4 regions of the Bacillus cereus group sp. BfR-BA-01383 genome follow, and region 1 is predicted to be linked to each of the others. Evidence: predicted binding sites of a transcription regulator. Region 1 holds the regulator's gene; each other region holds the start of a gene.

Region 1 (7,877 bases):
ACCGAATTGTTGTGTCATAAGCTGCATACCGTAACAAATACCGAAAATCGGTAATCCTAGTTCAAAGATTTTTTCATCACAATGTAATGCACCTTCACCGTATACACTATTTGGTCCACCAGAGAAAATGATCCCTTTTGGATTCATTGCTTTAATTTCTTCTGCAGTAATTGTATGTGGATGAAGTTCACTGTATACACCGAACTCACGAATTCGACGTGCTATTAACTGATTGTACTGACTCCCAAAATCTAAAACGATAATTGTATCATGCTGTTTCTTCAAAATAATCACCCCAACGTTAGTTCTCGTATATAAATATTTTCACCAATTTAGGCGAAAAGCATTACCAATATAATAAAAAAAGCCAGTCCTCCGCCTCTAGTCTCATAACAAAGAAAAGGCAGGGGTCTGGCTTTATAAAGAAAGATAGTCTCCGCTCTTTATAAATATAAGACACACTGCCTTCATAGTCAGGTTGTTTACGGTAACCCGGTAGAGACTCTCAAACCATATCATTGAGGATATATGAAGGATCGTTTTATATTATCTTCCTAGATTCTAACAATGAAGTATCAATATGGTCAAGAGAGAAAGCGACAAAATTCTACAGAAATTAATTTCCTGCCCTCAAAAACATGAAAAAAACATCCACTTCTATATAGAAGTGGATGTTTTCGAGCAAACGGAATTACATCATTCCGCCCATACCGCCCATGCCCATGCCGCCCATGTCAGGCATTCCAGCAGCACCAGCTGGTTCTGGCTTGTCAGCAACTACAGCTTCAGTTGTTAAGAACATAGCTGCAACAGATGCTGCGTTTTGAAGTGCAGAACGAGTTACTTTAGCTGGATCTACGATACCAGTTTCAAGCATGTTAACCCATTCGCCAGTAGCTGCGTTGAAACCAACGCCTACTTTTTCGCCTTTTAGACGCTCTACAACTACAGATCCTTCTAGACCAGCGTTGATTGCGATTTGACGAACTGGCTCTTCTAGTGCACGAAGTACGATATTGATACCTGTTGCTTCGTCGCCTTCAGCTACGATAGAAGCTACTTTCGTGTATACGTTCATAAGTGAAGTACCACCACCTGCAACGATACCTTCTTCTACTGCTGCACGAGTTGAGTTAAGTGCATCTTCAATGCGAAGTTTGCGCTCTTTTAACTCAGTTTCAGTTGCTGCACCTACTTTAATTACTGCTACGCCGCCCGCAAGTTTCGCAAGACGCTCTTGTAATTTTTCACGATCGAATTCAGAAGTTGTTTCTTCTAATTGCGCACGGATTTGACCAATGCGAGCTTCGATTTGTTGTGAATTTCCAATACCTTCAACTACAGTTGTGTTTTCTTTCGTTACAACGATTTTACCAGCGCGTCCTAAAGATTCAACTGTAGCAGATTTTAAGTCACGTCCTAATTCTTCAGTGATTACTTCGCCACCAGTTAAGATTGCGATATCTTCTAGCATTGCTTTACGACGGTCACCAAATCCAGGAGCTTTAACAGCTACTACATTGAATGTACCACGAAGTTTGTTCACTACTAATGTAGCTAACGCTTCGCCTTCTACATCTTCAGCAATGATAAGAAGTGGTTTACCTTGTTGTACCACTTGCTCTAATACTGGTAAGATTTCTTGAATGTTAGAAATCTTCTTGTCAGTAATTAAGATATATGGGTTATCAAGAACTGCTTCCATTTTGTCAGAATCAGTAATCATGTAAGGAGATGCATATCCACGATCAAATTGCATACCTTCTACTACGTCTAATTCTGTTGTGAATCCTTTAGATTCTTCTAAAGTAATAACGCCGTCGTTACCAACGCGCTCCATTGCTTCAGCGATTAATTGACCTACTTCTTCGTCAGCCGCAGAAATAGCAGCTACTTGTGCGATTGAAGATTTACCTTCGATTGGTTTAGAAATCGCTTTTAATTCTTCAATTGCAGCAGTAACAGCTTTTTCGATACCTTTACGAAGACCCATTGGGTTAGCTCCTGCTGTTACGTTTTTAAGACCTTCACGAATCATAGCTTGCGCTAATACAGTTGCAGTTGTTGTTCCGTCACCAGCTACATCATTTGTTTTGCTAGCAACTTCTGCTACTAATTTTGCACCCATGTTTTCGAATGCATCTTCTAATTCGATTTCTTTTGCGATCGTTACACCATCATTTGTAATAAGTGGTGAACCGAATTTTTTCTCAAGTACAACGTTACGACCTTTTGGTCCAAGCGTTACTTTTACTGCATTTGCAAGAGTGTCGACACCGCGAAGCATCGAACGACGTGCTTCTTCACTAAATTTAATATCTTTTGCCATAATAATTGACCCCCTTGGATTTTTTAAGATTTATATAATTAACCGATAACCGCTAAAATGTCACTTTCACGTAAAATCAAGTACTCTTTACCTTCGTATTTCACTTCAGTACCTGCATATTTTGAGAAGATGATAAGATCACCTGCTGCTACCTCTAAAGCAACACGCTCACCATTTTCAAGCACTCGACCAGTACCTGCTGCAACTACTTTACCCTCTTGTGGTTTTTCTTTTGCAGTGTCTGGTAATACAATACCACTTGCTGTTTTTTCTTCTGCTTGAACAAGCTCAATTACAACGCGATCACCTAATGGCTTTAGCATGAACAATAACCTCCTCATTTTGTTATGTAAATTTTATTTATTAGCACTCAAGTCACCCGAGTGCTAACACACTTATAATAATAAATAATCTCAATTTCTTTTGCAAGTAAAAAAATCATAATTTTTTCGCAAATTACTATATATACTTTTCTATATAAAATCCTTCTTCTACTACCTTTACTATATGAATCGTTGTTTCCACCACTCGTATGTTACAATATGAAAGACACCCTAAGTTGTTTTCGCTACACACACAACTTTTTCCTGTCTTCTATTTTAATTTCAAATACAGATTTACAAAAAAATCATAATTCGAATGAAAGTTTATATGATAGGTAGCATATTTACATGTTATCCTACTTTATCTCATACACTAGAGTTAGAAAGGATGGTTAAACCATTTGAAGAAACAATATTGGTGGGTTATCGTTACATACATTTTAATGCAGTTATCTGGAATTGTTGGATTACCATTACTCTTAAAAACAGGTCTCTATGATAATAGAGGATTTACCACCGAGGAAAAGGGACAAATCATAACTGGCCATTGGGCGATTATTAGCTTTTTCATTGCATTATGCGTTGTACTTTGGTTACTCAGAACAGACATTCGCGATCGACATTTAGATAAAATGCGCTCTACTGTTCCAGCTACAATTGGATGGATTTTTATCGGGTTCTTCTTAGCATTTTTCTCACAAAGTATCGCTGGTATGATTGAAATGTATTTACTGGACATTAAGCCTGGATCTGAAAATACAGCAAGGCTGATGGACATAGCAAGAACCACACCTTGGTTCCTTATTGTTGTATCTATAATCGGACCTATCTTAGAAGAAATCGTATTTAGAAAAATTTTATTTGGTACACTTTATAAGAAGTTTAACTTCTTTATTGCCGCTATCATTAGTTCTCTTGTATTTGCGGCGATTCATTTTGATTTTACTCACTTATTGGTATACACTGCTATGGGGCTCGTATTCGCCTTTTTATATGTAAAAACGAAGCGTATTATCGTTCCAATTGCAGCTCATGTTTTGATGAATACACTCGTTGCAGTCGCTCAAATTGCAGTAAGCAATGAGCAAATTCAAGAAATGATTAAAGAAGCTGAGAAAATGCAAGGCTTTATCGGAGGATTTTTAGTATGAGAAACTCACCATTGTTCATGGCTGCATTGTACTTCCTTCTTGGATGTATCTTTACACGTTTCGCCATTACGAACGTAACAGATACAATCTGGAATATGTGGACAATACTATTTGCAGTGATGGCAACAATTGATTTTAATTTGGCACTTCGCCTTATATTAGTCAAATTCACAAAGAAAAAACAATAATAAAACGCAGAGGTCGCTTCCTCTGCGTTTTATTGTGGATAATTTTTCAAAAAGTAAACAAGTGTTTGTAACTCTACAGCTAAATCAATATGATGAATTCTTATATTTTCTGACACATTTAAGCGTGCTGGTGTAAAATTTAAAATACCATGCACGTTCGTTTCTGCCAATCTATCTGCCACAGATTGTGCTACTGTAGCCGGTACTGTTAATATTGCCACTTGTATATCAGTTGATAAACGTTCTTCTAATTCATCTAAATGATATACAGGAATGCCCCCGATTTCTGTTCCAACTTTCTCTTCACTAACGTCAAATGCCATCTCAATTTTTGTATTATTGTTTTTCGTGAAATTATAATGTAAGAAAGCGGTCCCTAAATTACCTACTCCAATAAGTGCTACACGTGTTATATCATCTTGGTCGAGTGTTTCACGGAAAAATGATAATAAATAATTTACGTTATATCCATACCCTTTTTTCCCTAACGCTCCAAAATATGAAAAATCTCTTCGAATAGTTGCGGAATCAACCTTTACCGCTTCACTCAATTCGGCTGATGAAACACGTTGCTTACCAGAAAGAGATAAGTTTTGGATAAATCGATAGTATAGAGGCAATCGTTTGGCAGTGGCTTGTGGAATTTTTTGCTGATCCATATAACCTCTCCTCTCTTCCTATCTTTATTCATATACTTGAATCAAATACAGAAGTTTAGCACTCATGAATTTCCTTGTATAATAAAGAGAAGAAGTATTCTCTCTTTATTTTAAACTATACACTATTTTTAGTATGATTGAGAAATATAAACATGGCAAAGTTAAGAAATTATTTGAGGTGAAAACATTGATTTTATTACAAGTAAACGGACTTTCGAAATTATACGGTGCAGAAACGATTCTTGCAAACATAAAATTGGAAGTACAAACGAAAGATCGTATCGCATTAGTCGGACGAAATGGGGCCGGAAAATCTACATTATTAAAAATAATAGCTGGTGAGCTATCTCATGATGGTGGTGAAATTATAAAACCGAAAGATGTCTCAATGGGGTATTTAGCTCAAAATACCGGATTAGAAACGTCTTTAACAATTTGGGATGAAATGTTAACCGTCTTTACACATTTACAGCAAATGGAGACAAAACTTCGAAGGCTAGAGCAAGAGATGGGAAAAGAAGAAAACTTTTCGAATGCGGCTACATACGAAAAATTATTAGCTGATTATGACCAACTACAATTAGATTATAAAGATCAAGGTGGCTATCAGTACGAAGCAGATATTCGTTCAATTTTAAGCGGCCTTGGTTTTCCAGTTGAAACGCACCAGACGACGATTTCTACATTAAGCGGTGGGCAAAAAACACGATTAGCTCTTGGTAAATTATTATTAACGAAACCAGACTTACTTATTTTAGACGAGCCTACAAACCATTTAGACATCGAAACATTAACATGGCTTGAACAATATTTACAAGGTTATCCTGGTGCGATACTAATCGTTTCCCATGACCGTTATTTCTTAGACAAACTCGTTACACAAGTATATGAAATTTCGAATAAAGAGAGTAGACGATTTGTTGGTAACTACAGTAAATATTTAGATTTAAAATCAGCTTTATACGAGCAAGAAATGAAACGTTACGAAAAACAACAAGATGAAATCGCCAAGCTTGAAGACTTCGTTCAAAAAAATATAGCTCGTGCATCTACGACAAAACGTGCGCAAAGCCGTCGTAAACAATTGGACCGAATGGAATTATTAACAAGACCATTAGGCGATTCTAAGTCAGCATCCTTCCACTTCGATATCGAAAAACAAAGTGGGAATGATGTTTTACAAGTAAAAGATGCAGCCATTGGCTATGATGGAGAACCTATTATTGAACATGTAACTATGCGCTTAACTCGCGGAGATAGTGTTGCCTTAGTTGGACCTAACGGAATTGGAAAATCTACATTATTAAAATCCATTGTGAATAAGTTACAACTCTTACACGGAGATGTTGCTTTCGGTTCAAATGTATCTGTTGGTTATTATGATCAGGAACAAGCAAACTTAACATCTTCTAAACGCGTGTTAAATGAACTATGGGATGAATATCCACTGCAACCTGAAAAAGAGATCCGCACTATACTCGGCAACTTCTTATTCACAGGGGATGATGTATTAAAACCAGTATCTTCTCTTAGTGGTGGACAAAAAGCTCGATTAGCTCTCGCAAAACTTATGATGCAAAAATCAAATTTATTAATTCTCGATGAACCTACGAACCATCTTGATTTAAATAGTAAAGAGATTTTGGAGAATGCTTTAATTGATTATCCAGGGACTCTTCTATTCGTCTCACATGACCGCTACTTTATTAATCGTGTAACAACAACTGTTATTGAGTTATCAACAGAAGGTGCACAGGAATATTTAGGGGATTACGATTACTACGTTGAAAAGAAAAACGAAATGATTGAACGTGCAGAGCTTGAACAGCAAGAAAATGACACACCTGTTCAAAAGGTGGTTGCACAAGAAAAGTTAAATTATCTAGAAGAAAAAGAGCGTAAAAAACTAGAGCGTCAACGCACTAGAAAAATTGAAGAACTGGAACAAAATATCGTAGAATTTGAAGAAGAAATTGCTACGTTAGAAGATCAGCTTTGCTTACCAGAAATATATGCCGATTATGAAAAGACTAGTGAAATTACAACTAAAAAGCAAACACTACAAGAACAACTTGAAGCTTGTATGGCAGAATGGGAAGAACTGCATTTATAAGAGCATTTTAATAAGAAGGATGTCTCATAAGTCGAGATTTTTGACTATGCGACATCCTTTTTATTTTCTAGTTGGAAGCAACTTCATGGTACATGAACAATTTTTCAAATATATCTACCACAAATTGAAATATATCAACGATTTTTCAAATATATCCATCATAACTCTAAATATATCAACGATTCGACAGAGAATATCGATTTACCGACAAAGTTTGACATTGGTACCGATCCACGTATTAATAGAAGATTATCCCGAAATATCTTTTCTGATATTCACCTCTATTTTATTTCCCAGAAAAAGATATATCAAAGGTCAGACTTCATCTATTTTATCCACAACGTTATACACATATCCACCTTTATAATATAAACCTCAAAATAACTTTTCCACATTATCCACAGAAAAGAAAAAAGTTATCAACATTTTATATACACAATAAAACCCATATTATCAACAGATAATACGGGTTTTATCCACAGTCTGTGGTTAATTTTGTGCATAACTAGGCTTCAATATCTAATCCTGGATTTGCATTTAAAGCTAATGTTGCACGCTTTCCTTGTTCATAAGCAATTGTCCCTGCCGCTGCGATCATCGCTGCATTATCTGTGCATAAAGACAACGGTGGAATAATTAGCTCAATATTTTCTTTTTGCGCAAATTCCGCTTCTAAACGTGCACGAAGTCCTTTATTAGCAGCTACTCCACCAGCAAGAAGTACTTGCTTTACGTTATAAGCTTCCGCTGCACGAGCTGCTTTCGTTACAAGTACATCGATTACACTTTCTTGGAAACTTGCTGCTAAATCTTCTGGCGCAATTTCTATACCACGTTGTTTTGCGTTATGCACAGTGTTGATAACTGCTGATTTCAATCCACTAAAGCTGAAATCATACGAATCCGGTTCTAGCCATGCACGAGGCAAATCGATTGTCGGCTTCCCTTCATGCGCAAGGCGATCAATATGAGGACCACCTGGATATGGCATGGATAACGTACGAGCTACTTTATCATATGCTTCTCCTGCTGCATCATCTCGTGTTTCACCAATCACTTCAAATGAACCGTGTTCTTTCATATAAACAAGCTCTGTATGTCCACCAGATACAAC
Region 2 (7,877 bases), on a different contig from region 1:
GCGATTTTATAAACATTCTCACCTTCAGCACTAGCAATTGTATTCTCAAGAGTTCCTTCTGTAAATCCTTTTACCCAGCGGGCGGGAATCCCGGCAGAACGAAGTAGTACAATCATAGACGTAGAAAAATTATTACAGTAGCCGCTTTTTGTATCGAACAGGAATTGATCTACATAATCTTGGTTTTTGGCAGGAAATAAGACATTCGTTGTTTCGTATACAAAAGAGTTGTCTGTGAAGTACTTTTCAATAGCTAATACTTTATCATACCGGTTGTCTTTATCATTTGTAAGATTGACAGCCAAGTCTTTTACTCGCTGTGGTAATGATTCGGGAAGTTGTGTGTATTTTGTCATGAAATAAGAACTTGTTTCATGACCTTCATTCGTTTTTACAGCTTTCAAGTTTTCTATGGGAAACTCTGGGAGCTCATATGTTACTTTATACGAATTTAAAGTAGTAGAAGAGTCTCCGTGCATCGTATAGATTTTTTCTGAAAAGGGGTCAACGCTGTATGATACATCAGAAGAAGCCTCAACTGATACTAATCCTGCTGGATAGGTAAGGTGAGGATAACCTTTTTGCATGGTGATTGTTGCCTCAGTTGTCTCCGTTTTTGTATTTTGTTCGTACCAACTTACGACGTCGTTTTTATTTTTAAAAGAAACTTTCTTCGGATTTTCAGAAACCTCCCAGCCTTTTCCTGTATAAAAATCTTTCGTTTCTACTCTCCAATATTGTTTATTTTGCGTTTGTGCTGTAAAAACAATTGTATTATCTGCCTTAAAGGGACCGCCTAATTGCGAGTCATCTAAACCGTACCCAACTTTAGAAACTTCTTGTTCTTTACTTGCTTCGGATGTGTTGAATTTTAAAAAATTCATTGGGTTGGGCCATTGAGAACCAAATTTTGGAGTAAAGTATGCGATGGTTGCTGACAATACAATAAATATTGTAAGAGGTCTAAGTAATTTTGAGATTTCTCTAGCATAATTTTGTAAGTGTTCAATCTCTTTTATTCGTTCTATTTGAAGAAGACTAAGCATAAAAAAACCGATGACAACAGTACGAATAATAGCGTAGTTTGCATTGTATAAATGTAAGTTATGAAAAGTTGTGATATAAATAATAGTCAATACAAGAAATAACAAACCGCGTTTTTTATGAATCATCCAAAAAGAGGTGAAAGAACTCAAAAACCAAAATGATAGAAAAAATAAAACTGTTGGAAAAACAGGAGAAATATCTAGCAACTTCCCCTGGAAAAACAGGGAGGAATTTCGAGACATATCAGAAAAAAAAGTTGTTAGCCAAGATGGATTTATAAAAGCTTTTTTATAATACAGGAAATGAATCATGAATAAGATCGTGACGATTTTTATTGGAATTTGCCACCTTGTTTGAAAAAAAGAGAGAGTGAAGCAAATTCCTATAAATAGTACAAAAATATCTAATCTACCTACGTTTGTAATACCTATAAGGGGTCTTAGCCATTCTAGTAAAAGAAGAAGTACACATACATGCATGAAGAATCTGCTCATATTCCATTGTTTTTTTGTTTGTAATGTTATCATTTGCTCACCTCAAAAAACACGTTTGTATACCGGTTTTCATAAACCGCTTTTACAAATATTTTTCGTTTTTGTAGAGTTTCTAGTATACTTAGTTCTCGATGCGAGAGTTGGTTCGCTTTTTCTTTCACGACAAACACCATTAATTTTCTATTTTTTATAGCAGCACAATCAGCCGCCTTTTGAATATCGGGAGAAAGATCGCTTGTCACGAGTATAATCGTGACGGGCTCATAAATTTTTCTTAATTCTATTTCTACACTTTGAGAGAGCGGGAATACACTGTCTGCTTGTACTTTCGCTAAATGACAAAAGATTTGTTGCAACTGAGCATCTCCATTGTCTAAAGGGAAAATAGTTCGTTCTTTTCCGACAGACACGAATGACGCTGGTGAATTTTGCTTCAAAGCAGCTCTCACAATAGAGGCAGTAAACGTTACGACTGATTCGAATAGGGGGGACTCAGTTCTGTCCATGAATATCATGATATTATGGCTGCGCTGTTGTTCAAACTCTTTCGTCATAATATTGTTTGTTCGTGCAGTTGCTTTCCAATCAATCCATGAAAAGCGGTCACCAGGTTTATATTCTCTGACACCGACAGAGATTGTAGAGTCTTTTGCTAAATTTATATTTGCTGAAAGCGCTCCTTGTTCGAAATGATTTTCCAATTGTCGATACGTTATATCTATATACTGGGGATAGACTAAAAATGTATCTGGAACTGAAAAAGTTACTTCTTTCTCTATCATACCGAATAGATCGCCAGTTTTGACACGTACGCTTGAAAAAGTGTGTTCTCCTCTAGGGATTGTGTCAATAACATATTGAAACGAAATGTTTCGTTTCAATCCTGGAAAGAGTATTACCTTATTCGTCTTTGTTTGTCTACAACTTGTAAATTGTGGAGGCATTTCATCTTCTATAACTAAATAAAGTAAGGGAAAAGGAAATTTTCTTTTTATTGTAATCGTGCTTAAAAATGGTTCTCCTGCTACATACTCATTTTGATTTGTTATTCGTTTTACTTCAGTGTCCCGTAAAGCGTAGAAGGGGAGTAGTAGTGAGTAAAGGCCAATAGGAATCGTACTGTAAAACAAAAACCAACTTACAAATCCTCCTTGAAGCATAGCATACACAAATGTTAAGACTAGGCATAAAGGGATTAGTAATAACTTGGTAACGTGATATAGTACTCGTAGTATTCGTTTCATCAAAGGTTCATCGTCCTTTGAGTCGGAACGGCAGTTCGTGCAACGATTTTTGCGATAACTTGTTCTCCTGTTATTCCTTCAAATTTTGCTTCCATTTTTAGAATGAGTCTGTGAGCTAAAACGTAAGGAGCTAAAAATTTAACATCGTCTGGAATAACATAATTTCTGCCATGGATGAATGCATAAGCCTGTGAAGCTTTCATTAAAGCAATTGAACCGCGTGGACTTGCACCTAGCTGTATAGAACTATAAGAACGAGTCTGATTAACAAGCTTTACAATGTAATGTTTGATCCCTTTGTCCATGCTTACTTCTCGTACGCTTTGTTGTAAATAAAGTAATTCTTCTATTGTAGTAATAGCTTGTAAATGGGAGAGTGGATTTGTTTTTTCCATCCGGTTTAAAATTTCAAATTCTTCTTCTGGTGTAGGATATCCCATTCTTAACTTCAACAAGAAACGATCGAGCTGAGCTTCTGGTAAAGGGTATGTTCCCTCATATTCGACCGGATTTTGTGTAGCCATTACAAAGAATGGTTTTGGTAACGGTCTTGTAATGCCATCTATTGTGATATTGCCTTCTTCCATACTTTCAAGTAAGGCGGATTGTGTCTTTGGAGATGTACGATTAATTTCATCAGCAAGTACAAAATTCCCCATAATTGGTCCAGGCTTGAACTCAAATTGGAGCTCTTTTGGATTGTAAATAGAAACACCTGTTACATCTGACGGCAGTAAATCAGGTGTGAATTGAATTCGCTTGTAATCAGCATCAATTGATTTAGAAAGTGCACGTACTAGCATTGTTTTCCCGACGCCGGGAACATCTTCTAATAGTACATGACCTTCAGCTAAGAGAGCTGTCATGGTTAAAATCGTTTCTTTTCGTTTTCCGACCATTAATTTTTCAATATTGTTGATTATTTTTTCTATAATGGGATGTAATGAATCAAGCTGGGGCATAGAGATCCTCCTAATTTTATTATCGTTTTCTAATCTATTTAGTGGACAATAGAATTTATAATTCTATGTGTGGGTAGTAAAACTTCCATTTTAAATTCTGAGAATATTCAGATTATTTATTTCGATTACATCTAGTATAATTGTTTCCGTAACTAAGGGCAATACAGTAAATAATGATTTCTAGTTTTATGTGAATATGTCTGGATATAAAATACTATCGCGAAGAAAAAACATCCTCACATACAATTTTCGGTATTTTCCTTTTGGAACTTTATAAAAAAATTCAAAACTCTGTTTCATATATTTATAAAGAAAAAACGTAGGAACTTTTCCTGCGTTTTTTTTGCAAAATAGTCGATACCTCAAAATACTATTCCCCTAATAATCACGATTAACCATAACCCTCCACAACGGAACAAAAAATTTTCTCACAAACTTATTTTCTACTGAATTTTTGACAATCTCTTGAACTGTGCGAAATGTCACATCTGTATTTTACAGCCTCTCTTATAGTAAGGGTATGAAAGAGAGACGTATTAAAGGAGTGAATATGATGAAGAAGAAACCTTCAGCACTAATGAGACGTTTAAAATATTTTTCACCAATAGATCGTTATAACGATAATCATACACAAGAAACATATGAAGATCGCGAATGGGAAAATGTGTACAGAAAGCGTTGGCAACATGATAAAGTAATCCGTTCTACACACGGTGTGAACTGCACTGGTTCATGCAGTTGGAACATTTATGTGAAAGATGGGATTGTAACATGGGAAGGACAGGAGCTTAACTACCCAACAACAGGTCCTGATATGCCTGATTTTGAACCACGAGGTTGTCCGCGTGGGGCGAGTTTTTCTTGGTACATTTATAGTCCACTTCGTGTGAAATATCCGTATGTACGTGGTGTTCTTTGGAGTATGTGGCAAGAGGAACTACAAAATCACAAGTCACCACTAGATGCTTGGAAAAGCATTGTGGAAAACCCTGAAAAAGCACGTAAGTATAAGCAGGCGCGTGGTAAAGGGGGATTCATTCGTGCGAATTGGGATGAAGTATTACAACTCGTTTCTGCTTCATTACTTTACACAGTAATTAAATACGGTCCAGACCGAAATGTTGGTTTTTCACCAATTCCAGCTATGTCGATGTTAAGTCATGCAGCAGGTAGCCGTTTTATGCAACTTATGGGTGGGCCGATGCTTAGCTTCTACGATTGGTACGCAGATTTACCACCAGCTTCTCCGCAAATTTGGGGTGATCAAACAGATGTACCAGAAAGTAGCGACTGGTATAACTCTGGATACATTATGACATGGGGTTCAAATGTACCGATGACGAGAACACCAGATGCTCACTTTTTAGCTGAGGTTCGATATAAAGGAACGAAAGTCGTTTCTGTAAGTCCTGACTTCGCTGAGTCTACAAAGTTTGCGGATGATTGGATTAGTGTGAAACAAGGTACAGACGGTGCACTTGCAATGGCAATGGGGCACGTAATCTTACAAGAGTTTTACGTAGATAATCAAGTGGAATATTTCACAAAGTATGCGAAGCAATATACTGATTTTCCTTTCTTTGTCACATTGAAACAAAAAGGAGATCAATTCGTTGCGGATCGATTCTTAAATGCTTCTGATATCGGACGCGAAACAAAGTTAGGAGAATGGAAGCCTGTTCTTTGGAACGAGAACACGAATGATTTTGCAACACCTCACGGCACAATGGGATCACGTTGGGATAACGAAAAGAAATGGAACTTACGTTTAGAAGATGAACAAACAGGTAAAAAGATTGATCCACGTCTTTCTTTACTTGGAATGGAAGATGCTGTTGGAACGGTACAAATTCCGTATTTCTCTGATGATGGAAATACAATATTAGAACGTACGATTCCGGTGAAAAAAGTTATGACAGAAGAAGGCGAAGTGTTCGTTACAACTGTATACGACTTAACGTTAGCAAATTACGGCGTGAACCGAGGGCTCGGGGGACAAGAACCGAAAGATTTCAATGATGACGTACCGTTTACACCTGCATGGCAAGAGAAAATGACGGGAGTGAAGCGAGAGCTTATTATTCAAATTGCTCGTGAGTTCGCACAAAATGCTGTTGATACAAATGGTCGTTCGATGATTATTGTTGGAGCCGGTATTAACCATTGGTTTAACTCTGATACGATTTATCGCGCAGTTTTGAATCTTGTTCTTCTCGTTGGAGCGCAAGGTGTAAACGGCGGCGGTTGGGCACATTATGTTGGTCAAGAAAAATTACGACCAGCAGAAGGCTGGCAAACGATCGCGATGGCAAAAGATTGGCAAGGGCCACCAAAATTACAAAACGGTACATCTTTCTTCTATTTCGTAACAGATCAATGGCGCTATGAAGATACACCTGTCGGGCATTTAGCATCACCAATTGAGGGCAACTCTCGTTATCAACATCACGGTGATTACAATGTATTAGCGGCACGACTTGGTTGGTTGCCTTCATATCCAACATTCGAGAAAAATGGAATTGAATTATATAAAGAGGCTGTTGCTTCTGGTGCAACAACGCAAGAAGAAATCGGAAAATACGTTGCACAAAAATTAAAAGAAAAAGAACTGAAATTTGCGATTGAAGATCCTGATAATAAAAACAACTTCCCACGCAACTTATTCGTATGGCGTGCAAATTTAATTTCAAGTTCCGGTAAAGGTCACGAATATTTCTTAAAACATTTATTAGGTACAACAAACGGATTAATGAATGATGATAGTGATTCATTACGACCAGAAGAAATTAAGTGGCATGAAGAAGCACCAGAAGGGAAGTTAGATTTACTCATTAATTTAGATTTCCGTATGGCTGGAACAGCGCTTTATTCTGATATCGTCTTACCTGCTTCAACTTGGTATGAAAAGCACGATTTAAGTAGTACAGATATGCATCCATTTGTGCATCCGTTTAATCCAGCAATCGGTTCACCGTGGGAAGCACGCTCTGACTGGGATATTTTCACCTCTCTTTCTAAAGCTGTGTCAGATTTAGCGAAGAAAATCGATCTTGAGCCAATGAAAGAAGTCGTTGCAACACCACTTCTTCACGATACACCGCAAGAATTAGCGCAACCACTTGGCAAGATTAAAGATTGGAGCAAAGGCGAGTGTGAACCAATCCCAGGTAAAACGATGCCACAAATTCATGTTGTTGAAAGGGATTATAAAACGATTTATGACAAAATGACAGCGCTTGGACCAAATGCTGGAAAGCAACCGATTGGTACGAAAGGGATTTCTTGGTCTGCAGAAAAAGAATATGAGCAATTAAAGAGTCGATTAGGAGTTGGGCGAACTGATTCTATTGCGAAAGGGTGCCCAGATATAAAAGAAGCAATTAATGCTGTTGAGGCGGTATTAACACTTTCTTCTACAACAAACGGTCACATGGCTGTAAAAGCATGGGAAGCACTTGAAAAACAAACCGATCTAAAACTTCGTGATTTAGCAGAAGAGCGTGAAGAAGAATGCTTCACATTCGAACAAATTACAGCGCAGCCGAAAACGGTAATTACTTCTCCAGCCTTTACAGGTTCTGAAAAAGGTGGACGTCGTTACTCACCATTTACAACAAATGTTGAACGTCTTATCCCTTGGAGAACGATAACTGGTCGACAATCTTTCTACTTAGATCATGACATGATGAAAGAATTTGGTGAAACGATGGCAACGTTTAAACCAATTTTGCAACATAAACCGTTCCGTAAATCACGACCTGAAGTAGAAGGGAAAGAGATTACACTAAACTATTTAACACCGCATAATAAGTGGTCGATTCATAGTATGTATTTCGATTCATTACCGATGTTAACGCTGTTTAGAGGTGGTCCAACTGTTTGGATGAATAAAGAGGATGCTGCAGAAGCTGGCGTTGCAGATAATGATTGGATTGAGTGCTTTAACCGTAACGGTGTTGTTGTAGCTCGTGCTGTTGTAACGCACCGTATACCGAGAGGAATGGCATTTATGCACCATGCGCAAGATCGCCACATTAACGTACCTGGTACGAAATTAACAAGTAACCGCGGGGGGACGCATAATAGTCCAACTCGAATTCACGTTAAACCAACACATATGATTGGTGGAT
Region 3 (7,877 bases), on a different contig from region 1:
CGTTTAAAAGAAATTGTGATGAAAGAGAACCCGATTGTTTTCTTCGGACATGATATAGAGCAGGAAAAGGACTGTAAAGTGTTCCCAGAATATATATAAAAAGAAAAGGTCATGAGCCTATTAGCTCATGACCTTTTCTTTTATATAATCTTTTTAAATAAGTTATATACTTTCTTTGAATTGCCTTCATTTAATTGATAATAAGTAAGATCTAAATCATCAGGAGTGTTTTGATGAGCAATCATCACTTCACTACTATTGTTATCTACTATCCAAATTAAATATTGTTTATAAGTTCCATCTTGGAAAGTAATCCACATGTTACAATCTACTAAATCAGAACCTTCTTCATCTAGCGTTAAATCGCCTTTTTTTGCTGTGTCCATACTTTTAATAAATGTTTTCAACTCATCTGTCTTTGTAAGAAAGATAGATTTTTTTGTTTTAATTGACTCTACATGTATATCTTTTATTTCTTGTTTTCCTAAAAAAACAGGGGGTTCATTTGGATCTCGTGAAGTTGAAATGATAGTCGCTTTCTTTTTCGGTTTGTTTGCTGTATAGAGATCTTGAATAGATTTCCCAGAGTTTAAAAACCATACGATTCCAGAAATAATCAATACGCTACCTAGCAGTAAAATGATTTTTTTAATAGGATTTTCTCCTCTCTATTACTTCGTGTGAAGAGCTTTTCTATTAATATATGATAGGTAAGCGTAAAGTATTATAATTGAACTTGGTTATTCTTCACAGTTTTAAAAGGACGGTCAACGAGTAAATTGTAAGTTAGCCCAATTAATACGAGAATTCCACCGATAATTTTGCCGATTGAGAGCTCGTTTGATAGAAAGAAATCAATGATAGTTCCGGTAAACAATTGACCGATAAAGATAAGTAACGTTAAATAAAATGCTGATATTTTAGGAGTAATATAGTTAGATAATGAAATAACGATAACGCCTACTAATCCGCCTAAGTATACAGCGATAGGAATGGATTGCAATTTATGCATTGGAATATAAAATGAATCTGAACTGAAAATTAAAAATAGCGCGGAGAAAAATAACCCGGTAATATAATTGAAAAATGTACCTTCCCAATTTCCGATTTCCTTTGCTAAATTCGCGTTAATAATTCTAGCAACAACGATAGAAACTCCAACTAAAATAGCGATACAAATATATAACATTTTCTTGCCCCCATTAATAAATTGTCATGACTAAAATCCCGGAAGAGATGAATAATAATCCAATTAGTTTTTTCTTTTCAAACTTTGCAACTTTCATTCCTAATAAGCCGAAATGATCAATTATGATAGAAGCAATGGATTGACCGAGTAGACCTAATGCGATAGTAATAGAAGCGCCAAGAGCGGAGAAGCTTATATTGCTAAAGAGTACTGTGAATACTCCAATGGCTCCGGCGCTATATAAATACAGCGGAATGCCTTTCTCAAAACGAATTTTATTTTTGTTAATAATTAAAACGACAACAACTGCTACTAAACCTACGAGGTGAATGACAACGCTCGCTGTGTAATTGCCGATTATTTCAGATAAAATCCCATTCAATGGGAGCATAATGGCGATGAGCACACCAATAAAGACAGAAAGAAAGTTATACAATGTAATATCCCCTTTATATTTCATGTTTGTAATGACTGTATCACGCTGAAATTGTATATTGCTATGACATATGTCATAGTGAAAGAAGAAAATTTTGATTACAATGGGGATGAGTTGTAAAGGTGGGGGAAATATGAAGAAAGTATGTAACACAAATAAATTAGCAGAGTATATGAAACAAAATAATATTGATTCATTTTTTAGTAATGATATGAAACCATATATGGAACTTATATTTTTTAAAAAGAATGAGTTCATTTGTAGGGAGAATGAAGAAATAGATTATTTATATTTCTTTGTGGAAGGAAAAGCGAAAGCGTTTAATACATTAAGTAATGGGAAGTCTGTATTGCTATGTTTCTATGATAGTTTGCAGTTGCTTGGAGATGTGGAGTTAATTCACTCTCAAAAGATTACGTCAAACGTACAAGTAATGGCAGATTCATATTGTGTTGCTTTGCCTTTAGGGAAAGTGAGAAATCAACTATTTCATGATGCAAAGTTTTTAAGATGTATTTGTGGATCATTAGCACATAAGTTAAATCGACTTTCAAAAAACAGTACAATTAATTTACTATACCCGCTTGAAAATCGACTTGCGAGTTACATGTTAGCGGCAGGGGAACGAGCGGTTCAGCACGGAAATAGAATTGTGTTTAGCGGGAATTTAACGGAAACAGCGGAATTGTTAGGAACGAGTTATCGGCATTTATTGCGCACATTGAATACCTTTTGTGATAAAGAGATTATAAAGAAAAACAATGGATGCTTTGAAGTAGTGAATGTGGATGTTTTGAGAGAATTGGCGGCGGATGTATATAAATAAACAAGATTAATTGAGAAAGAGCTTATAAAAACGATGAAAAAGGAAATTTGAAATATGAAAAGAACGACTGAATTTGTTTTAGGTCTAATTGGTGGTATTTTTGGTGTTCTTTGTTCTTTTATTCCACTATTAATTGGTGGTATGGGTGCGGCATTTGAAGCGTAAGGAGCAAATGAAATCATTGGATTAGGATGGGTAGCAATATTCCTATCTATCCTAGGGATTGTTGGAGCTGTTATGGTAAAGAGTAAAGCGAAAGCAGCAGGCATTATGATGACAATCGCAGCAATTGGTGGATTTATTTGTATTTCGGTTGTATATTTACTACCAGGTATTTTACTATTAATTGCTGGTTTAATGGGGATTTTCCGTAAACCTAAAACTGTAGAATAATATGAAGTATAGAAACACGCTAGCTCTTTAGTTGCTAGCGTGTTTTTTATTAGTAGTAGAAAAAACAAAAAATAGATCAGTAGCAGCAACTACTGATCATCCATATGTACATGAATTAGGAGAGGTCAAATATTTATTAACTTTATTATAATAGATTTTCATGGAATAAAAAACTGAAAATTCTTATTTTTTTATTGAGAAAGTTTTTCGTATCGAAATATATGAAAAAATAGGGATTTTTATTAAAAGGAACAATGATATTTATATTTTGGTAAATTATGATATAGTCTGAATTAGAGGGGTTTCCATAAATGTAATTATTTTCATGATAATTTTGTTTATGTGAGGGAAGGGGAAGCAATTATGAAGTTTGATGATCAACGCTTACTAGGAGTCCGATTAGGTTCTGTACTTGTAACGGAAGAAAATCAATATTTAGTAATTAAGAAGAAAGATCATTATGCACTATTAAAGGAAAGAAGCTGAGAGAATTAGCTTCTTTCTTTGTATGTACTTAGTTCATGATAAGGATAATATTTTTAGAACCTCACCGATAATCCCTTCCATTTGATGAACACCTAAATCGGAATTCGTCATAATAACAGCGCCATTACCAAGGTAGGGATAACAAGCCACCATACATTGGAATCCAACGCCCCATCCGAGTGAATAAATCTGTAAGTCTTCATTCGAATCATTTAGAAAAATACCTAATCCGGTCCATTTTGAGCAACCTTGAGGAGAAATCATGTCTTGCACTGTTTTTTGAGAAAGTTTTAGTTTGCCTTTTTCATGTAAGGAATGAATGAGTTCGATTACTATAGTTGCTAAGTCAGTTGGTGTTGCCCAAATGCCAGAAGCGGCTGCGAATGGATAAAATGGATATTTATCAGTTGTTACAGTCCCATCTTTAATATGCCCGCAAGCAAATGTATGTATTTTATTTATTTCTTCAGGAGAAAATACCGTACTATTTTTCAGTTGAAGTGGTTGAAAGATATATTCTTGTAGTAAGAGGTTGAATGGTTTTCCAGTAATATCTTCAAGTAGTAATTCGATTATACAAAAGTTTGCGTCTGAGTAGTGAAATTCGCTTCCTGGCTCATAACTCACTTCTATAGGTACTGGACAATATAATGATTTACCAGCAAGGAGTTCAGCAGTGTTAGGTAGTCCTTTTACAAGTGTATAATGTTCAAAACTATTAGGAGGATCAATGATTCCAGACTGGTGACTTAATAAGTTTCGCAACGTAATTTTTTTCTGTGAAGTAAATAGATTGGTAGGGATGTTCCAGGATGTGAGTCTATCATTTACATCTTCGTCTAAATGTACGATTTCTTGCTCGGATAATGTTAGTACGAGCATGGCAGTGATGAATTTGCTAATAGAACAAGAATTAAATATGGAGTTTGTAGTAACAGCTCTAGTTGTACCAGATTCAAGTGTTCCGAAGGAGATTGCTTCATCCAGCTTGCCATCGCGTATAACGGCAAGGCTTAAACCGGCAACGGAATGTTGGTTCATTTTTTCATATATATTTTTATTTTTTAAGTTCATAGTTTCTCCCTTCTAATAAAACAGAATATTAATTTTATTATACATTAGTAAAAAAAGAAATGTTATGAATGGAATAAGAAGGTGGGTTGTAATAGAAATAGTGAAAAAGAAAACACTTCATTTTTTTGAAATGTTTTCTTTTTTCTATATCAATATATCATAAATTAATGAAAATAATGTTAAGGTAGTGTAAAGGTATTGTAAATAAAGAGATTTCCTGTAATGCCCTTAAAACGTTTTTCACTAAAGAAATTGATTGTTCCTCAAAATGAAAAAATGCGCTATTCTTTCTGGTGAATTATGGGGAAGGATGACGTTTTTATGTGTCTATTTCTATATTTGATGAATTACAACTATCTGCTCAAGAGATTCAAGGCACTTTATTTTGAAATATCCTATGAAATCTTGCTAGAGATGTTGGCACCGTACAATGAAATAGAAAATATCAAGCAGAAGATTTATTTCATTTCTATATATTGAATAATAAAAATATTGCTATCATTTCTTTAAATCAATTTTCTAGCTGATTGGAAGAATCAACAGAAAGGTCCATGCGTATGTACGGATTTTAGAAGTCAATAAAAATATTATGTTAACAATAAAAGTGTCACAAATTTTTATATATTATTGTGATTGATATCACATCCTTTTTTCTCAATGGATATTATGCTTAGGTTGTAACCAATGATTGGGAGAGGGTGGGATGATATGTTTTGTTATCAATGTGAACAAACACCAACAGGCGGATGTAAAATAATGGGTGTTTGCGGTAAGAATGAAACAATCGCAAGTTTACAAGATACGATTGTGTTTGGATTAAAAGGAATTGCGGCCTATCGTACACATGCTGCTCAGCTAGGGTATACAGATGCTTTTGTAGATGCTACAACTCAAGAAGCGTTATATATGACATTAACAAATTCTAATTTTAATGAACAAGAACATATTGATATGGCTATGAAAGTTGGGAAATCGGCTTTACGAGTGATGGAGTTGTTGGATGAGGCACATACGAATCATTTTGGTGTTCCAGAGCCTGTTCAAATTACACAAAATCATGTAGAAGGTAAAGCAATTGTAGTTACTGGTCATAATTTATTTGCATTAGAGGAATTATTAAAGCAAACGGAAGGAAAAGACATTAATATTTATACGCATTCTGAAATGCTACCAGCGCACGGATATCCACAATTGAAAAGATATAAACATTTAAAAGGAAATATTGGTAAGGCGTGGTATGATCAACGACGTCTTTTTGAAAAATTTACAGGTGCCATATTGGCTACAACGAACTGTGTTATGCCGATTAAAGGATCCTACTCTGATCGATTCTTTTCATATGATATTGCAGGCTTAGAGGGCGTACAAAAAATTGAAAAGGATGATTTTACACCACTGATTCAAAAAGCGCTAGAACTTCCCGAAGTACATATGGAGTCGGATGAACAGTTAGTAACAGGGTTTCACCATAACACAGTATTATCATTAGCTCCAGAAATCATTGAAGCAGTAAAGGAAGGGAAAATAAAGCGTTTCTTTGTGATCGCAGGTTGTGATGCACCAGGAAAAGGCGGAGAATACTATCGTGAATTAGCAACGTCACTTCCGCCAGAAACGGTTATTTTAACAACTTCTTGCGGGAAATTCCGCTTTAATGATGTAAATTATGGTGTTGTACCTGGTACGGAGATTCCGCGTTACATTGATTTAGGACAATGTAATAATTCAATTTCTACAGTGAAAATAGCGGCCGCTTTAGCAGATGCTTTTCAATGTGAAGTAAATGAATTGCCAGTGAGTATTGTCCTATCATGGTTTGAACAAAAAGCGGTTGCCATTTTACTTGGGCTATTTAGTCTTGGGATTCAAGACATTCGCATTGGTCCAAAGGCACCTGAATTTATTTCGCCTGGTGTGCTTGATGTATTACAAGAAACATTTGGTTTAAAACTGATTACAACTGCAGCAGAAGATATGAATATGATGTTATCGTGACAAAAAAGATGTCTTATATGTAATGGTGGGCATTATAAAGAATTTGTATGTATTCGAAAACTCATGTATTAGATTCGCAGGTGTGTTAATAGAAGAACACAAAAATAATCAATCTTATTAATAAGGAGACCCCGCCACATCCATCAAAGTCAGCATATTTTGTTTTGTGATATTTTCTTTTCTTAGCTGGATAGGTATGTGGCGAGACTTCTTTAAAAAGAAAATCCGCTGTATCCAATGGGGATATAGCGGATTTTAGAAAAAAATTAAAATCCAGTTGACATTCACAACTACTTAGTCATACAATGTAGTTGTAATAAGTAATACTGAATAGTTTGGTTTCTCAAAATATATTCAGTAAACAATAGGGAATAGCGGATTTTAGAAAAAAATTAAAATCCAATTGACATTCACCGCTACTTAGTCATACAATGTACTTGTAATAAGCAATACTGAATAGTATGGTTTCTCAAAAGCTATTCGGTAAAAAATTCGCCTTAGTACTCTGTGATACTGAATATAAGTCAGACAGAATAGGGGGTAGAGGAGGATCAGAACATGGAAAATTTAACTGAAATGCTGAAAGGTTCGTTGGAAGGTTGTGTGCTGGAAATCATCAGTCGCCGTGAAACTTATGGCTATGAGATTACACGTCACCTGAATGATCTTGGGTTTACCGAAGTCGTGGAAGGAACGGTCTATACCATCCTCGTACGATTAGAGAAGAAAAAGCTTGTGAATATTGAAAAGAAACCGTCAGATATGGGGCCACCTCGTAAGTTTTATTCACTTAATGAAGCTGGCCGCCAGGAGCTTGAATTGTTTTGGAAAAAGTGGGATTTTGTATCATCAAAAATTAACGTCTTGAAGTCAAACTAGCTTCATAAGATAAAATATTGCGTCCGATATTTTTGGGATTTCTTGTTCTGTTTTATAAAAAAGGAGGAAAAATAATATGATGGAAATGTTCAAAAAATTAATTGGTGATAAAAGAGAGTACAAAATGATGATGGCACGAGTTGGAGCTTTGCCAGAGGACTATCAGTTTGTGTTTAAGAAAATTCAAAACTACATGTGGAATTTCTCAGCGGGTAATGGGATGGATATGTTACACATACAGTATGAATTAATCGATTTGTTCGAAGCGGGTGCGGCGGAAGGAAGACAAGTGCTTGAAATCACTGGAGACGACGTAGCTTCCTTTGCTGACGAACTAGTGGCAAACGCTAAAACTTATGTTTCCAAGTATCGTGAAGATTTGAATGAGAGTATTATGAAGCAATTGAGAAAAAAATAAATGCAATAGAAAATACCGACTGATTAGCTGGTTACAAATATGAATTACCGCCATCGCTATTCAGTTATATTTTTAACTCGGTACTAAGTAGTACAGATTATCAGTGCTACTAAATAGAGGGGGATAGGTAATCTATCTTCGTAAAACATTTTTATAAGGAGGAAAAAAGTATGAGTAATGC
Region 4 (7,877 bases), on a different contig from region 1:
CTGCGTTAAATGCGGCAATATTCATTGCTGATGCTACATCGACAGCACTCGGTACAAATCGTTCAGCTAATATAACGACATATATTTGTAATCCAGGAACATTCATAAATGCGAATAGTCCCATAAAAATAATCGTAATCAGCCCTGCTACTTTAAATGGTGCTGTAAATGTTAGCACGAACAATACAATTGCTTGAATGAAAAACATATAAAATAATGCTCGAATTGGATTATGATTTGATAGCTTACCGCCAATCATATTCCCAATTGCAATTGCAATTCCGTACACTAACAAAATGATTGTAACTGTACTTGCTTTAAATCCGGTTACTTCTTGTAATAGCGGGGATAAATACGTAAATGTTACGAATGTCCCCCCGTATCCTAATGCAGTAATAACGAAAACAAGTAATAGCCTCCCGTTCGTAATCAGTTTGAATTGATCACAAAATGATACGGATGTACCTTTTTTCAAATTAGACGGGACTAATATACTATTTGCAATTAGAGCAACAATTCCAATTGCAACAATTACCATAAACGATGCTCTCCAGCCAAATTGTTGACCAATAAAAGTTCCAATCGGTACACCTGTAATCGTCGCAACCGTTAAACCAGTAAACATAAAAGCAATTGCGCTAGCTCGTTTATTCTCTGGTACAAGTGCGGCTGCAATTGTGGATCCGATTGACATAAAAACGCCGTGTGCGAAAGCAGATACAACCCTCGCGATAAGTAAAACAGTGAAACTTGTTGCCACAGCTGCAATTCCATTACCGATAATGAAAATAATCATAATCCACATTAATAACGTCTTTCGCGACATACTAGCTGTTAACGACGTTAACACTGGGGCACCAAACGCTACCCCTAACGCATATAAAGAAACGGTTAAACCCGCTGTTGTAACAGAAACATGTAAATCTTCCGAAATAGATGGTAATAAACCAACGCTTATAAATTCAGTCGTTCCTATTCCGAATGCACTAATCGCTAGTGCTAACAAAGCGAACATACTCCTTCTATTCGTCTCTGTTGCTGAAGAAGCTACTGTATATGAACTCAATTGAATTCCTCCTTATTACAAGAAATCCAATCATAATAGTGCGATAAAAAGGCCTTTTTATCTTCTAAAAAATATATTTAATCTCTACAAATGCTATTATGAATGGTTTCATTCCTTTTTGAAAGAACGCACTTTCAAGTACGATAGGCACTAAAAAGTAACATAGGTACTTTTTAGTGCCGTACTACTCATTTGCTTCTTACGTATGCTATTATGAAACATATTCAACATGATAAAAAGTACGTACTTTAAAGTGCTATAGGTACTAAAAAGTAACATTTACACTATTTAGCTTCTTTCGTTGAAAAATTGAAATCCATATTCATCAGAGGAGATTTTATATGAAAAAATACAATATTCCGGTAGAGGCCACTTTAGAGGTTATCGGCGGAAAATGGAAAGTCGTTATTCTTTGCCACTTACAGAAAGGGACAAAAAGAACGAGTGAACTAAAACGTTTAATGCCAGGTATTACGCAAAAAATGTTAACTCAGCAATTACGCGAGTTAGAAGTAGACGGGGTTATCCAAAGAAAAATATACAACCAAGTACCACCGAAAGTAGAATATTCCCTTACTGACTACGGGTCGTCATTAGAATCGATTCTTGATTCTCTTTGCACCTGGGGCGAATGCCATCTTGAAAAAAGCGGTAATTCATCGATGCTCATTACAGAGGCTGAACAATAAGAAAAAGGAAAAAAAGAACAGTAATTTGTTCATTTTTTCCTTTTTTTCTTTATATATATGTACATTTCTAATTCAAACAAAATATTTTATGCGCTTTCATGCCTTGTCAGCACTAGGTTATACGCTTAATATCAAATAATTAGGAATCATTTTTATGTTAACATAGGTGTATATAGTATATAATATAGGATATATATTATATACACTTTCCGATAAGGGAGCTTTTCCATTATGCGGACAAGCCATGTATTGGACAGTTCATAAATAATAGGTAAGACGTTATGGTTTTAGATTTATGTTTGCAGCTTACTTGCTGTCATAAATTTAAAGGCATTTTATTGTGCTTTGTGAAACTTTGTATAAAGTTTCGTAAACGATTACTATCTTACTTATCAAAAATAAGAGTATTGCTATCGTAAAGGAGAATTGGAGATGCCAGAAACTATGACTCAAACAAAGCCAGAACAAGAAACTGTACAAATTTCTGCTAGCCAAGGACAACTTGATGTACTTGATCAGTTGTTAAAACCTGAGGTACAAGAATCATTAACAACACTAGTGGAACAGCTTCCAAAATTAACTGAGCTTGTTAACATTTTAACTAAGTCTTATGACTTCGCCCAAACTGTTGCTACTGATGAAGTATTAAAAAGCGACACTGTTGGTGCAATCACAGAGCTTGTAGAACCTGTAAAAGATACAGTGAAAAGCATGGCTGCAACTGCAATCGAAGCGAAAGATCGTGCTGACGAAAGCACTGAAGTTATCGGCCTATTCGGTCTGTTAAAATTACTAAAAGACCCACAAGCACAAAAAATGTTCCGCTTTGTGAACGCATACCTTCAAATTAGTGCAGAACGTAACAATAAATAATTTAATTTATAACAACAATTAGTAAAGACGGGGGATATCATACTATGTCAAAACAAATTGTCATCTTAGGTGCTGGTTATGGCGGTCTTCTTGCCGCTTTAAACGTACGTAAATATTACAGCAAATCAGAAGCACAAGTTACAGTGATTAACCAATACCCAACACACCAAATCATCACTGAACTACACCGCCTTGCAGCTGGTAACGTTGCTGAGCAAGCAATTGCAATGCCACTTACAAAGCTTTTCAAAGGTAAAGACATCGATCTTAAAATTGCAACAGTTGAGTCATTCTCTGTTGATAGCAAAGAAATCAAACTAGCTGGTGGCACTACTTTATCTTACGATGCACTTGTAGTTGCTTTAGGAAGTAAAACTGCTTACTTCGGTATTCCAGGACTAGAAGAAAACAGCATGGTATTAAAATCTGCTGCTGATGCAAACAAAATCTACAAACACGTTGAAGACCGTATTCGTGAATACGCGAAAACGAAAAATGAAGCTGATGCTACAATCGTAATCGGTGGTGGCGGATTAACTGGCGTTGAGCTAGTTGGTGAGCTTGCTGACATTATGCCTAAACTTGCAAAAAGCCACGGCGTAAATCCAAAAGAAGTTAAACTTCTTCTTGTTGAAGCAGGTCCAAAAATCCTTCCAGTATTACCAGATCACTTAATCGAACGTGCAACTACTAGCTTAGAAGCGCGCGGTGTTACATTCTTAACTGGTCTTCCTGTAACAAACGTTGCTGGCAATGAAATTGACTTAAAAGACGGTCAAAAACTTGTTGCTAACACATTCGTTTGGACAGGCGGCGTACAAGGTAACCCATTAATCGGTGAATCAGGTCTTGAAGTAAACCGTGGCCGTGCAACAGTTGATGCACACCTACAATCTACTTCTCACAAAGACGTATTCGTTGCTGGAGACAGCGCTGTTGTCTTCGCTCCAGACGGACGTCCATACCCACCAACTGCACAGATCGCTTGGCAAATGGGTGAGTTAATTGGATACAACTTATACGCAGCACTAGAAGGCAAAGCATTCGAAGAGTTCGCACCTGTTAACTCTGGAACACTTGCTAGTCTAGGACGTAAAGATGCTGTTGCTACAATCGGAGCAAGCAATACTCCACTTAAAGGCTTACCAGCATCATTAATGAAAGAAGCAAGTAACGTTCGTTACTTATCACACATTAAAGGTCTATTCAGCTTAGCTTACTAATCTGAATATAAGCCCGAATCATGCCCTGCATGATTCGGGCTATTTTTATCCGTAATTTTCTCTAACTTATTTATTCGGCAGAAGAATAATATAATCCTCTATAATTATCGAAATATACTGACTTTTGATATTAAAATCGTATATATAAAAAGATCCGTCCCAAAAGTATTTTGAGACGGCTTTCTTTTCCTAATAGGTTTCGTCATATTTTGTCGTTAAGTCGATATTCCTTGTCGAAACGTCGATATAATGTGAATTATGTTCGATATATTTCAAGTTGCGTCGATATAATTCCACTTACTATCGCTATCCTATCCAAAAGATTAAATCTTTTAGATAGTCTCTTTCACAAAAACTATTCTCCTAACTTCACTAAACTGTAGTTCTTTTTCCCTTTGCGGATAATAATAAATCTTCCATCAAATGAATTTTCTACAGTCACATCCGTAGCTACATCCGTTACTTTTTCACCATTCATAGAAATCGCACCGTTATTAATATCTTCACGTGCTTGACGTCTAGATGGTTCGATCCCTAAATCAACTAGCCACTCTACAATATTTTTCGTCTCTTTTGAAGACTGGAATGTCGGCATTTCTTTAAAGCCTTGTTCAATTTCATCAGCTGTTAGCGATTTAATATCTCCACTAAATAACGCTGCTGTAATTTTCACAGCTTGCAGGAATGCCTCTTCGCCATGAACGAACTTCGTCATTTCTTCTGCTAATACTTTTTGCGCTTCACGTTTATGAGGCTCTGTTTCTACCTTCGCTGCTAATTCATCAATGCGCTCTTTCGTTAAGAATGTAAAGTATTTCAAGTATTTAACTACATCACGATCATCCGTATTCACCCAAAACTGGTAGAATTCAAACGGTGTTGTTTTTTCAGGATCAAGCCAAACCGCACCGCCTGCTGATTTACCAAACTTCGTACCATCTGATTTTAATAATAACGGAATTGTTAACCCAAATACTTTCGCTTCATGACCTTCTAACTTACGAATTAAATCTAATCCGCTCGTAATATTTCCCCATTGGTCACTACCACCAATTTGCAGTTGAACATCTTCTTTTGTGTATAAATGATGGAAATCCATCGCTTGCAAAATTTGGTACGTAAATTCTGTGAAGGAAATGCCTGTATCTAAACGGCTCGCTACAATATCCTTCGCTAACATGCTATTAATACTAAAGTTTTTCCCGTAATCACGTAAAAACTCGATAATGTTTATTTCATGTGTCCAGTCGTAGTTGTTTACCATCTTCACTTCGCTATTTCCGCCGAAATCAAATAGCTTTTTCATTTGCGCTGTTAACGCATCTACATTATGCTGAACTACTTCTAACGTTTGCAGTTGACGCTCTGACTGACGTCCACTTGGATCACCAATTGTTCCTGTTGCTCCGCCAATTAAAATAACAGGATGATGGCCAGCTAATTGGAATCTCTTCATCATCATAAACGGAATCAAATGTCCGATATGCATACTATCACCAGTCGGATCCACTCCGCAGTATAGTGAAATCTTTTTCTCTTCTACTAGCTTACGTAAACCTTCTTCATCTGTCTGTTGATTCACAGCACCGCGCCATTCTAATTCATCAATAATATTCATCTTTTTTCATCCCCTTTATTTTAAAAAAACAAAAAAGCCCCTATGTCTACGATAGACATAGGGACGATTATTCACCGTGTTACCACCCAGTTTGTATAAATAGCATAGCTACTCATACCACTCTTAGCAATAATATCGATTGCTAGTCCGCTTAGCGTTACCTAAGATACTCCAGAGTGTAATTCGCAAGTTTGTTTGTGCTAGGTTCCAGCAACCCCTAGCTCTCTTTGATAACAGTGACAAACTGCTACTGGGCTCTTTCAACGTATATTATTTGTTAAATTATTAGCCATTATATTGAATAAAAGACAAATTGTCAACAATACCCAAATATTATTTCAAAATAATTCATACTTTTATACGCTTTTTATTCAAAGATTATTGTAGATCTTCTCCAATAATCCTTACTTCTCGCTCTAGTTTCACACTGAATTTTTCTTCAACAGTTTTTTGTACGAAATGAATTAAATCAATATAATCTTGTGCCGTTCCATTATCAACATTCACCATAAATCCAGCGTGTTTTAAAGAAACTTCCACTCCGCCAATTCGCTTACCTTGCAGTCCTGATTCTTGAATAAGCTTACCCGCAAAATTATTTGGTGGACGCTTAAATACACTACCACATGAAGGATACTCTAACGGTTGTTTTGATTCACGCTTAAACGTTAAATCATCCATTTTTTCTTTAATTTCTTCACGCACACCTTCTTCAAGTTCAAACTTCGCTTCAAGAATAATGTACTGATTGTTCGCAAACACACTCTTACGATATCCAAATTCAAATTCATCTTTCGTTAAAGTACGTAAGTCTCCGTCACCTGTCATTACGACAGCTTCTGTTAATACAAACGATACTTCACCACCGTATGCACCAGCATTCATATATAATGCTCCGCCAACTGAACCTGGAATACCGCAAGCAAACTCAAGACCTGTTAAATTATGATCTAATGCAATACGTGATACATCAATAATTGCTGCACCACATTGTGCTACAATCGTTGTTCCTGATACAGTAACACCTGTAATATGAATTAAACTTACTGTAATCCCGCGAAGACCACCGTCTTTAATAATAACATTCGATCCGTTTCCTAAAAACGTAACTGGAATATTGTGTTGATTTGCATACTTAATAACTTCTTGAATTTCATCATAATTTGTAGGCGCAACAAATACATCGGCTTTTCCGCCAACTTTAATGTGCGTATGATTCTTTAACATTTCATCTTTCTTCACATGACCTTCAGGCAATACCGTACTTAAATATTTATAAACCTCTTGCATATTCATTTTACGATTCCTCTATTTCTATAATCTTTTTATCCCGTTATACGGGCCCATAATATCCCCACATATATGAAACTGAAAGTGGTGGATACAGTGTACCTAAAATCAATTCGAGACACCTATAAACCTCTTAAATAATAAGAGGTGCCACTCATATTAAAATATATATCGCATAATAAAGCAACCCAAATAGGCTACTAAACTTGACATGTAACCAGAAAGACAACAATTTGTAAAATATATAACTTCTACAAAATACTATCCCTCCGTATCTTACTATACCATATAAAAATAAAGTGGTATTTTCGCAATGTTCACTTTATTTATCCCAATAAAAAAAGAGCACATCCAACAGACTGTGCCCTTCTATACGCTTTAATTTACTTTTCGTTCTCTTCTTTTTCTTTATCAAACCATAACAGCTCGTCATCATCAACTTCACCATTATAATTGATTAAGATCTCTTCTCCCGCTTTTATATCCTTATAAGCAAAGAAGTTAAACGTATGGTTCTCGAAGACAATATCATACGTTGCATTCGGTGTATATGAATGATTAAATAACATACCATACCCTAAAAGGATTGCCGTATGATTTATTCCATACTCAAATGCATAGTCAGCAAGTAACGTTTTCTCAATGTGTTCATGCTGTTCATTCGGATAAGAGATAACTGGTGCTGAGTGTATCAACTCACCCTTTTTAATATCACGAGTTGCAAATACACCTCTATTAAATTCTCCATCACTAAGTTCAGAAGTCTTAACTTCAATCATATGAGTCACCTATCTAATTCTTTCTTTGAAGTATTTTATCTCCTTAAGCTTGGCAGAAAATGCGGAGAAAAGCAATTAAATTCCTATCAAGTAGTCGCTTAAATGCAAAAGAGCACATCATTTGTGCTCTTTTGAAGTGAAATTGTTTTTCTAAAATACTTTCCAACAGCCCACTTGCTGATTAACTATATGTAACATCCTTTATGCTACTCTGTCCCTACACTTTTATGTTTCGATTACTTCAGTTTAAATACCGCACTCACTGGGTTATGATCACTATTTTCAAACTTCAAATCTTTCCCTTGTACATTTACAATCTCAACATTCGGTGAAACGACA

What was found. The regulator Rex, encoded in region 1, represses fermentation and respiration genes when NADH is low (regulators of the CRP and FNR family bind a similar motif). The targets are predictions, from matches to a motif close to TTGTGAAATATTTCACAA.
Region 2: MR065_RS07475 (nitrate reductase subunit alpha) is a predicted target of Rex. The motif match lies at 4,019-4,036, and genes of this name have one in related genera.
Region 3: hcp (hydroxylamine reductase) is a predicted target of Rex. The motif match lies at 5,032-5,049, and genes of this name have one in related genera.
Region 4: MR065_RS12485 (DUF1641 domain-containing protein) is a predicted target of Rex. The motif match lies at 2,101-2,118, and genes of this name have one in related genera.

What each region holds. Positions count from the first base shown of each region.
Region 1 is NZ_JAKUFP010000055.1:6,178-14,054, forward strand. It holds gene guaA (glutamine-hydrolyzing GMP synthase) at 1-285, opposite strand, end outside; purine riboswitch at 451-552, opposite strand; gene groL (chaperonin GroEL) at 692-2,329, opposite strand; gene groES (co-chaperone GroES) at 2,368-2,652, opposite strand; gene MR065_RS25635 (CPBP family intramembrane glutamic endopeptidase) at 3,054-3,803, shown strand; gene MR065_RS25640 (YdiK family protein) at 3,800-3,991, shown strand; gene MR065_RS25645 (redox-sensing transcriptional repressor Rex) at 4,021-4,650, opposite strand; gene MR065_RS25650 (ABC-F family ATP-binding cassette domain-containing protein) at 4,838-6,763, shown strand; gene tsaD (tRNA (adenosine(37)-N6)-threonylcarbamoyltransferase complex transferase subunit TsaD) at 7,269-7,877, opposite strand, start outside.
Region 2 is NZ_JAKUFP010000005.1:114,494-122,370, forward strand. It holds gene MR065_RS07460 (transglutaminase TgpA family protein) at 1-1,574, opposite strand, end outside; gene MR065_RS07465 (DUF58 domain-containing protein) at 1,571-2,785, opposite strand; gene MR065_RS07470 (AAA family ATPase) at 2,785-3,747, opposite strand; gene MR065_RS07475 (nitrate reductase subunit alpha) at 4,298-7,877, shown strand, end outside.
Region 3 is NZ_JAKUFP010000023.1:34,380-42,256, reverse strand. It holds gene aiiA (quorum-quenching N-acyl homoserine lactonase AiiA) at 1-99, shown strand, start outside; gene MR065_RS19075 (hypothetical protein) at 141-635, opposite strand; gene MR065_RS19070 (DMT family transporter) at 725-1,189, opposite strand; gene MR065_RS19065 (DMT family transporter) at 1,203-1,649, opposite strand; gene yeiL (transcriptional regulator YeiL) at 1,759-2,451, shown strand; partial or broken gene MR065_RS19055 (DUF4064 domain-containing protein) at 2,506-2,844, shown strand; gene MR065_RS27485 (hypothetical protein) at 3,208-3,330, shown strand; gene MR065_RS19050 (serine hydrolase domain-containing protein) at 3,364-4,404, opposite strand; gene hcp (hydroxylamine reductase) at 5,113-6,399, shown strand; gene MR065_RS19040 (PadR family transcriptional regulator) at 6,958-7,278, shown strand; gene MR065_RS19035 (DUF1048 domain-containing protein) at 7,355-7,696, shown strand; gene MR065_RS19030 (ABC transporter ATP-binding protein) at 7,867-7,877, shown strand, end outside.
Region 4 is NZ_JAKUFP010000010.1:105,698-113,574, reverse strand. It holds gene MR065_RS12495 (MFS transporter) at 1-1,015, opposite strand, end outside; gene MR065_RS12490 (winged helix-turn-helix transcriptional regulator) at 1,408-1,755, shown strand; gene MR065_RS12485 (DUF1641 domain-containing protein) at 2,188-2,628, shown strand; gene MR065_RS12480 (NAD(P)/FAD-dependent oxidoreductase) at 2,673-3,851, shown strand; gene tyrS (tyrosine--tRNA ligase) at 4,207-5,469, opposite strand; T-box leader at 5,526-5,742, opposite strand; gene murB (UDP-N-acetylmuramate dehydrogenase) at 5,848-6,765, opposite strand; gene MR065_RS12465 (SET domain-containing protein) at 7,143-7,538, opposite strand; gene MR065_RS12460 (endonuclease/exonuclease/phosphatase family protein) at 7,775-7,877, opposite strand, start outside.